DNA from 2 places in the Kocuria sp. PD6 genome. Region 2 is predicted to be linked to the other one. Evidence: predicted binding sites of a transcription regulator. Region 2 holds the regulator's gene; the other holds the start of a gene.
What was found. The regulator HrcA, encoded in region 2, represses chaperone genes, less so after heat shock. The targets are predictions, from matches to a motif close to TTNGCACTCGNNNNNNNCGAGTGCNAA.
Positions count from the first base shown of each region.

Region 1 (4,209 bases), on a different contig from region 2:
CGGACAACGGGGACGGGTGCACCGATTCCACGGTGGGCGCCCCACCCAGCCAGTCCTTGGTGCCGCGGGCGTCGCGACCCCACAGGATGCCGACGAGGGGTTGCTCGCGCGCCCCGAGCGCGCGGATAGCGCACTCCGTGACCGCTTCCCAGCCCTTGCCCCGGTGGGACGCGGGGAAGCCCGCGCGCACCGTGAGGACCCTGTTGAGCAGCATGACGCCCTGCTCGGCCCACGAGGACAGGTCCCCGTGCGCGGGCGGCGTGATCCCCAGATCGGAGTGCAGTTCCTTGTAGATGTTCTGCAGGGACCGCGGGATCGGGCGCACGTCCGGGGCTACCGAGAACGAGAGGCCCATCGCATGGCCCGGGGTGGGGTAGGGGTCCTGGCCCACGATCAGCACCTTGACCGCGGACATCGGCTCGCGAAGCGCGCGGAAGATGTGGTCCCCAGCGGGCAGGGTGTGGTGGCCCTCGGCGTGTTCGGCGCGCAGGAACTCGCCCACGGCCCGGATCTGCGGCTCCACGGACTGCAAGGCACGGGCCCACTCCTCGTTCATGATCTCGTGCAACGGGGGCGGGGTGTTCACGGTGCGACCTCCAGGGCGTGCGGCCTCCGGGTACCGCCCGGAGCGTTAGGGTTGAGCCCATGTCTACCACGGGCGACGGCCTCGACGAGCTCGACCGGGCCATCCTGGACCTGGAGTCCGAGCACTGGAAGTACCGCGGCGCCAAGGAGTCCGCGATCCGCTCCCGCCTGGGGTTGAGCCCCGTGCACTACTACCAGCGGCTCAACGCCCTGATCTCCTCAGAGGCCGCCGCGCGCCACGCCCCCATGCTGATCTCCCGGTTGCGCCGCGCGCGCAATCGCTGAGCGGGTCCCCGGGTGCGCGTGGGATAGTGGGCAGCGCACCGCGGACCCCTGACCGCCGCGGGTCCGGCAGGCGGGGCGCACGCCGTCCCACGGTCCCGGCACCCGCGGGTCGGCGCCCCTGGTCCCACCGTTCGTTGAGGAGAGCCACAGCATGAGCGAGTACCCCCGTGACGAGTTCGACGACGTCCCCGAGGACGGCGCCCGGCAGGGTGCCCACCGGGGCCATAACCCGAATGCCCGAGCGGGGTCCCGGGGCAAGTTCCTGGCGATCCTCGTGGCCGGTGTGCTCGCCCTCGTCCTGGGGGCGGTGGCCTTCGTGAACGCCCCGCGCACGGCCCAGGAAGCGCTCGCCCTCTCCGCCGCAGCCGTTGCGGTGTCCCCTGACGACGACGCCGCGGCCGGTGCCTCCGGGGTCGGTGCCTCTGTGGCCGGTGCCTCCGCGGTGGGTGCCGTGGCGCTCCGGACGGCCGCGAGCGACGTCGTGCCCGGAGCCCCCGCGGCCGCCTGAGCCGCCCGTTCAGCCGGGGACGAAACCTGAGTCCACTGGACGCAGGGCGTTTGCGGTTCCGGCATGACGAGTGCCACTATGGGATTAGCACTCAGTCGCGTGGACTGCTAACCGGGTCCGGTGGTGGTCGCGCGGCGGACGAGTGACATCACGGTGAGGTGGTTGCGGCGCGGTGAGGATCGCGGCGCGGCACCGTCCGTCGCGGGCATCGTGATGACAAGTCTTGTTTGTCAACCGTCCAGGAGGGACGAAACACATGGCAAAGATGATCGCATTCGACGAAGAAGCCCGCCGCGGCCTCGAGCGGGGCCTGAACACCCTCGCCGACGCCGTCAAGGTCACCCTCGGCCCGCGCGGACGCAACGTGGTCCTCGAGAAGTCCTGGGGTGCCCCCACGATCACCAACGACGGCGTGTCCATCGCCAAGGAGATCGAGCTCGAGGAGCCGTACGAGAAGATCGGCGCCGAGCTCGTCAAGGAAGTCGCCAAGAAGACCGACGACGTCGCCGGTGACGGCACCACCACGGCCACCGTGCTGGCCCAGGCCCTCGTGAAGGAAGGCCTGCGCAACGTGGCCGCCGGTGCGGACCCGCTGTCCCTCAAGCGCGGCATCGAGAAGGCCGTGGCCGCGGTGACCGAGCAGCTGCTGTCCTCCGCCAAGGAGATCGAGACCGAGGAGGAGATCGCCGCGACCGCGTCCATCTCCGCCGCGGACCCGGAAATCGGCAAGCTCATCGCCGAGGCCATGGAGAAGGTCGGCAAGGAAGGCGTCATCACCGTCGAGGAGTCCAACACCTTCGGGCTGGACCTCGAGCTGACCGAGGGCATGCGCTTCGACAAGGGCTACCTCTCCGGTTACTTCGTGACCGACGCCGACCGTCAGGAAGCCGTCCTCGAGGACCCCTACATCCTGATCGTCAACTCCAAGATCTCCGCCGTGAAGGACCTGGTCCCCGTGCTCGAGAAGATCATGCAGGCCGGCAAGCCGCTGCTGATCATCGCCGAGGACGTGGACGGCGAAGCGCTCGCCATGCTCGTGCTGAACAAGATGCGCGGGGCCGTGAAGTCCGTGGCCGTCAAGGCCCCCGGCTTCGGTGACCGCCGCAAGGCGCAGCTCGCGGACATCGCGATCCTCACCGGCGGCCAGGTCATCACCGAAGAGGTGGGCCTGTCCCTCGAGTCCGCCACGATCGACCTGTTGGGCCAGGCCCGCAAGGTCGTGGTGACCAAGGACGAGACCACCATCGTGGACGGTGCCGGTACGCAGGAGGAGATCGAGGGCCGCGTGGCCCAGATCCGCGCGGAGATCAACAACTCCGACTCCGACTACGACCGCGAGAAGCTGCAGGAGCGCCTGGCCAAGCTGGCCGGCGGCGTGGCCGTCCTCAAGGCGGGTGCCGCCACCGAGGTCGAGCTCAAGGAGCGCAAGCACCGCATCGAGGATGCCGTGCGCAACGCCAAGGCCGCCGTGGAGGAGGGCATCGTCGCCGGTGGTGGCGTGGCCCTGATCCAGGCCGGTGCCAAGGTCTTCGAGTCCCTCGGCCTGTCCGGGGACGAGGCGACCGGTGCCAACATCGTCAAGGTCGCGATCGACGCACCGCTCAAGCAGATCGCGCTCAACGCCGGGCTCGAGCCGGGCGTCGTCGTGGACAAGGTGCGCGGGCTCGAGACCGGGTGGGGCCTCAACGCCGCGACCGGCGAGTACGAGGACCTCATGGCCGCGGGCATCAACGACCCCGTCAAGGTGACCCGTTCCGCCCTGCAGAACGCGGCGTCCATCGCCGGGCTGTTCCTGACCACCGAAGCCGTGGTCGCGGACAAGCCCGAGCCCGAGGCCGCCGGTGCGGGCGCGGGTGCCGATCCCATGGGTGGCATGGGCGGCATGATGTGATCTCGCTCTTCTGAGTGAGTTCCGCCCGGCCCACGGGTGGACATCCCGGGAACCCCGGGGACACCTGCTGTCCCCGGGGTTCTCGCATCTCCGGGAGTGCTCGCGCACCCGGGTGCTCTTCGCGCGCCCGGGTGGTGCCCCCGGGGCGGTCCGCTGAACCGCGGACCAATGCGAGACCGGGTGATCGCCTACCAGCGGCGGTGGTTCAACGTGTCGGGAGGTTTTGCGAGGATGAGCGCATGACGATCATCGCTTCCGCGGACGGCTCCGCACTCGGCAACCCCGGACCCGCGGGGTGGGCCTGGTACATCGATCCCACCTCGTGGCGCGCGGGGGGTTGGGCCCACGGGACCAACAACATGGGCGAGCTCACCGCGGTGCTCGATCTGCTCCGCTCCACCCGGCACCGCGCGGACGAACCGCTGCGGGTGCTGTGCGACAGCCAGTACGTGATCAACTCGGTCACCAAGTGGATGCCGGGCTGGAAGAAGAAGGGCTGGAAGAAGCGCGACGGCAAACCCGTGCTCAACGTGGAGATCATGAAGGCGCTGGACCGCGAGCTCTCCGGTCGGGACGTCAGCTTCGAGTGGGTCAAGGGGCACGCGGGTCACGAGCTCAACGAGGCCGCGGACGAGCGCGCCCGCGCCATGGCCACGGCCTACCAGTCCGGCACCGCGCCGGAGGACATGCCCGCGGGGCCGGGCTTCCGGGACGACGCGGGCCGCGGAATCGAGGCGGGAGACGTGGAACCGGATCTTTTCTCCGCGTGGGCCTCCCCGGAGGACCTCCCGGCGGGTCACGCTGGGTCCACGGAATCCACGGAATCCACGGACTCCAACGGCACCCCCGAGCATCTCATCTCGGACGCGGCCTCGCGTGAGGCCACGGTCCTCGGCCGCGGGAATGCTCCCGGTGGACCGGGGGAGTCCCTGCACCCCGA
Region 1 is NZ_JAUZUS010000001.1:301,692-305,900, reverse strand. It holds gene Q9R22_RS01445 (uracil-DNA glycosylase) at 1-586, opposite strand, end outside; gene Q9R22_RS01440 (DUF3263 domain-containing protein) at 646-870, shown strand; gene Q9R22_RS01435 (hypothetical protein) at 1,022-1,378, shown strand; gene groL (chaperonin GroEL) at 1,635-3,269, shown strand; gene Q9R22_RS01425 (RNase H family protein) at 3,509-4,209, shown strand, end outside.
Region 1: the regulator HrcA is predicted to act here: its motif matches at 1,463-1,489, upstream of groL (chaperonin GroEL).

Region 2 (4,209 bases):
ACGCCCGCGCGCACGGAGGTGATGGCCAGGAACAGCCAGGTCACGGCGGCGATGACCGAGAAGAGCCATCCGATGAACGGGATGAGTGAGAGCACGATGCCCACGAGGATCACCAGGGTGGGCAGCATGGTGTAGTTGGCGGCTTCCCGGGATTCCTGAGCGGTGAAGGGACCACGGTCCTTGAACACCCGGTGGATCATGTAGCTGGGCAGTACGCCCACCACGCCACCCAGGTGGGCGAGGGTGGCCCACTGCCGGTCCTGGGACACGTCCAGGGGTTGCGCCACGGGGGCCACGGACTCGAACGGAGTCTCGGCGGAGCGAGTGGAGGGGGAGGGAGCAGCGTCAGTCACGAGCGGGTGTGCCTTTCACGGGCGGTAGCCATCCGGGTCGGAGGACGCCGGTGCTCCCATCCTACGGTCGTTCCCGCGTGGCTCGCGCCGGACGACGACGCCAGGCGTCACCCACGCTGGGGGTTACCGCTAACGCGGGTCACCGAAGCCGTGGACCACCGGCTGCGAGCGCCGTCGACGTCGTGGGTCGCCGCAGGTCAGGCGCAGCCCGGGTCAGGAATCGGCGGCGTCCGGGGCGGTGAGGAAGTCGATGAGCTCCTCCACGCGGCCCAGCAGGGCCGGTTCGAGGTCTGCGTACGTGTTCACTCGTGCAAGGATCGCCTGCCACGCCCGCCCCACGTCCTGGGGTGTGCGGTGCGGTAGGCCCAGCGCGCGTGCCATCCCGGTCTTCCAATCCACCCCGCGCGGGATCACGGGCCACTCCCGGATCCCCAGGGCGCTGGGCTTCACGGCCTGCCAGATGTCCACGTAGGGGTGTCCGAGGATGAGCACGTTGTCCCGGGCACCCGGGACCGCGAGCGCCTCCTGGGCGATCCTGGACTCCTTGGAGCCCGCGACCAGGTGGTCCACGAGGATCCCGAGCCGACGCTGCGGGCCGGGGTGGAACTCGGCGATGGCTGAGGGGAGGTCGTCGATCCCGTGCAGGGGTTCCACCACGGTGCCCTCGACCGCGAGGTCGTGGCCCCACACCTTGGCCACGAGCTCGGCGTCGTGGTACCCCTCGACCCACACACGCGACTCCTTGGCCACGGACGCGCGCAGGTTCTCGACCTCGACCGACCCCGAACGCGTGATCCGGGGCTTGGCCGGGGCGCTGCGGGTCTCGGGCGGGCCCAGCCGCACGGGTTCGCCGTCCAGGAGGAAGCCCGGGCCCAGGGGGAAGGACTTCACGCGCCCGTGCCGGTCCTCCAGACCCACCACGCGCATCCCGCCGATGGTCTCCACGCCCACGACGGCGCCCACCCACCCGGTCTCCACGTCTTCGAGCACCATGTCCCGGGCCACGGGGACGTCCCGGGAGACGGCACCGGTGCGGGCGACGTCGGGACTGCCTAGGTCCTGGGGACCCCAGGACCAGCCGGATGCGTTCACGGGCGACTCCTCGACGTCGTGCCGCGGCGCGAGCGCGCCGCCGGGCAGGCGAATCAGCCGCGAGCGTATCAAAATCGGCCCCTGACCCACGGGCCCGGGACTGCCAGGATTAGCACTGTGAACTCTTGAGTGCCAGAATTACCAGCAACGGGAGGTGAGACACATGGAGCATCCGCGCCGAGCGCAGATCCTGCGCGCCATCGTGGAGGACTACGTCCATTCGCGTGAACCCGTGGGGTCCAAGGCGCTCGTGGAACGCCACCGCCTACCCGTCTCCTCCGCCACGGTGCGCAACGACATGGCCGCCCTCGAGGAGGACGGGCTGATCGTGGCCCCGCACACGAGCTCGGGGCGGATCCCCACGGACCGAGGTTACCGCGAGTTCGTCAACCAGATCGCAGCCCTGGAGCCCCTCACCTCCGCCCAGCGCCGCGCGATCCAGGTGTTCATGGACGGTGCCCAGGACCTGGACGACATCATGGAGCGCACCGTGCGCCTGCTCGCCCAGCTCACCCACCAGGTGGCCGTGATCCAGTATCCCGTGCGCACCGGGATCACCGTGCGCCACGTGGAACTCGTGGACGTGGGGGACGCCCGCGTACTCGTGATCCTGATCCCCACCACCGGACGCGTGGCCCAACGCACCGTGGAACTGCCCGTCACCCTGACCGAGGCCCAGCTGCTGGAGCTGCGCGCCCACGTGCTCGCACGCCTGCTCGGCACGCCCGTGGAAGACGTCCCCGACGCCGCCGTGACCCTGCCCCCGGCCCTGCCCGAGGAACTGCGCGACGCCGGGACCGCGGTGACCGGGGCGCTCGCGGTGCTCGCAGCGGTGTCGGACGAACACCGCCTGGTGATGGCCGGGACCGCGAACCTCGCGCGCTTCAGCGGGGACTTCCCGCAGAGCATCTCCCCGGTGCTCGAGGCGCTTGAGGAACAAGTGGCCATGCTGCGATTGTTGTCCGAGATGCAGCAGGACGAACGCGGGGTCGCGGTGCGCATCGGCTCCGACCACAGCGACGACCCCCTGGCGGAGGCGTCCGTGGTGGCCACGGGTTACGGTCCGCACGCCGCGTCCAAGGTGGGAGTCGTGGGGCCCACACGCATGGACTACCCCACGACCATGGCCTCCGTGCGCGCGGTGGCCCGCTACCTGTCCAAGAACCTGGGGGCTGAGCGCACGTGAGCGCCGCCCGCCCCGCTCGACCGTAGAACCGACGAAAGAAGAAACGACGACATCGTGAGCGATCACTACGAAACCCTCGGCGTGAGCCGGGACGCCAGCGCCGAAGAGATCAAGCGCGCCTACCGCAAGAAGGCCCGCAAACTCCACCCGGACGTGAACCCCTCACCCGAGGCCGCCGAGGAGTTCAAGCGCGTCTCCCACGCCAATGACGTCCTCTCCGACCCGGACAAGCGCCGTGTCTACGACGCCACAGGCAACGAGAACGGCACGGACACCGGCTTCGGCGGGGGCTTCCCCGGCACGGGCTTCGGCTTCTCCGACATCTTCGAGACGTTCTTCCAGGGCGCGGGAGCCGGTGGCCAGCGCGGCCCCCAGTCCCGCACCCGCCAGGGCCAGGACGCCCTGATCAACGTGCGGATCTCCCTCAAGGACGCCGTGTTCGGCATGGAGAAGGACATCACGGTGGACACCGCCGTCGTGTGCCCCACGTGCCAGGGCACGTGCTGCCAGCCCGGGACGAGCCCCGTGACGTGCACCATGTGCCGCGGCTCCGGCCACATGCAGTACCAGCGCCAGTCCATCCTGGGCATGGTCACCACCCAGGCCCCGTGCTCCCAGTGCAACGGCTTCGGCACCGTCATCGAGAGCCCGTGCCACGAGTGCTACGGCGAGGGCCGCGTGCGCGACCGCCGCCCCCTGACCGTGAAGATCCCCGCCGGCATCCAGTCCGGCAACCGCATCCGCCTGAGCGGCCAGGGTGAGGCCGGCACCGCCGGCGGACCCAACGGCGACCTCTTCGTGGAACTGAAGGTGGACCCCGATCCCACCTTCCTCCGCGAGGGCGACGATCTCCACGCCCGCCTGCGTATCCCCATGACCGCCGCCGCGCTCGGCACCACCGTGAGCCTCGAGACGTTCGACGGCGCTCGCACGGTGGACGTCGATCCCGGCACCCAGTCCGGTGCGACCGTCACGCTCGACGACCTGGGTGTCACCCACCTGCGGGGCAAGGGCCGCGGGGACCTCAAGGTGCACTTCGAGGTGGAGACCCCCAAGGACCTCTCCTCCGAACAGCGCGAACTGCTCGAGCAACTCGCCGAGCTGCGCGGTGAGGAAGCAGCGGACGGTACGACCGTGAACACCAACCACTCCGGTGGGTTCTTCTCCCGGTTGCGGGACCGGTTCAACGACCTGTGACCAACCCCGTCTTCCACGTCCCCGCCGAGGACCTCTTCCGGGCGCACCCGGGGGAGGTCCTGGACATCGCAGGTCCCGAGGCCAAGCACGCGGTGACCGTGCGGCGCCTGCGCGCGGGGGAGGCCCTGGACCTCGTGGACGGGCACGGCACCCGTGCGGTGTGCACGTTCGACTCCGGGGCCAAGGACCGGATGAGCGTGACCGTCCACGAGATCCACCACGATGCCGCGCAGCAACCGGAGTTCACGCTGGTGCAGGCACTCGCCAAGGGGGACCGGGACCTGCAGGCCGCGGAGGCCGCCACCGAACTCGGGGTCTCCCGGGTGATCCCGTGGCAGGCGGAGCGCAGCATCGTGCGCGTCCACGCGGACCGCGCGGCCA
Region 2 is NZ_JAUZUS010000008.1:46,860-51,068, reverse strand. It holds gene Q9R22_RS08995 (DUF4870 domain-containing protein) at 1-353, opposite strand, end outside; gene Q9R22_RS08990 (DUF3097 family protein) at 567-1,445, opposite strand; gene hrcA (heat-inducible transcriptional repressor HrcA) at 1,609-2,631, shown strand; gene dnaJ (molecular chaperone DnaJ) at 2,686-3,828, shown strand; gene Q9R22_RS08975 (16S rRNA (uracil(1498)-N(3))-methyltransferase) at 3,825-4,209, shown strand, end outside.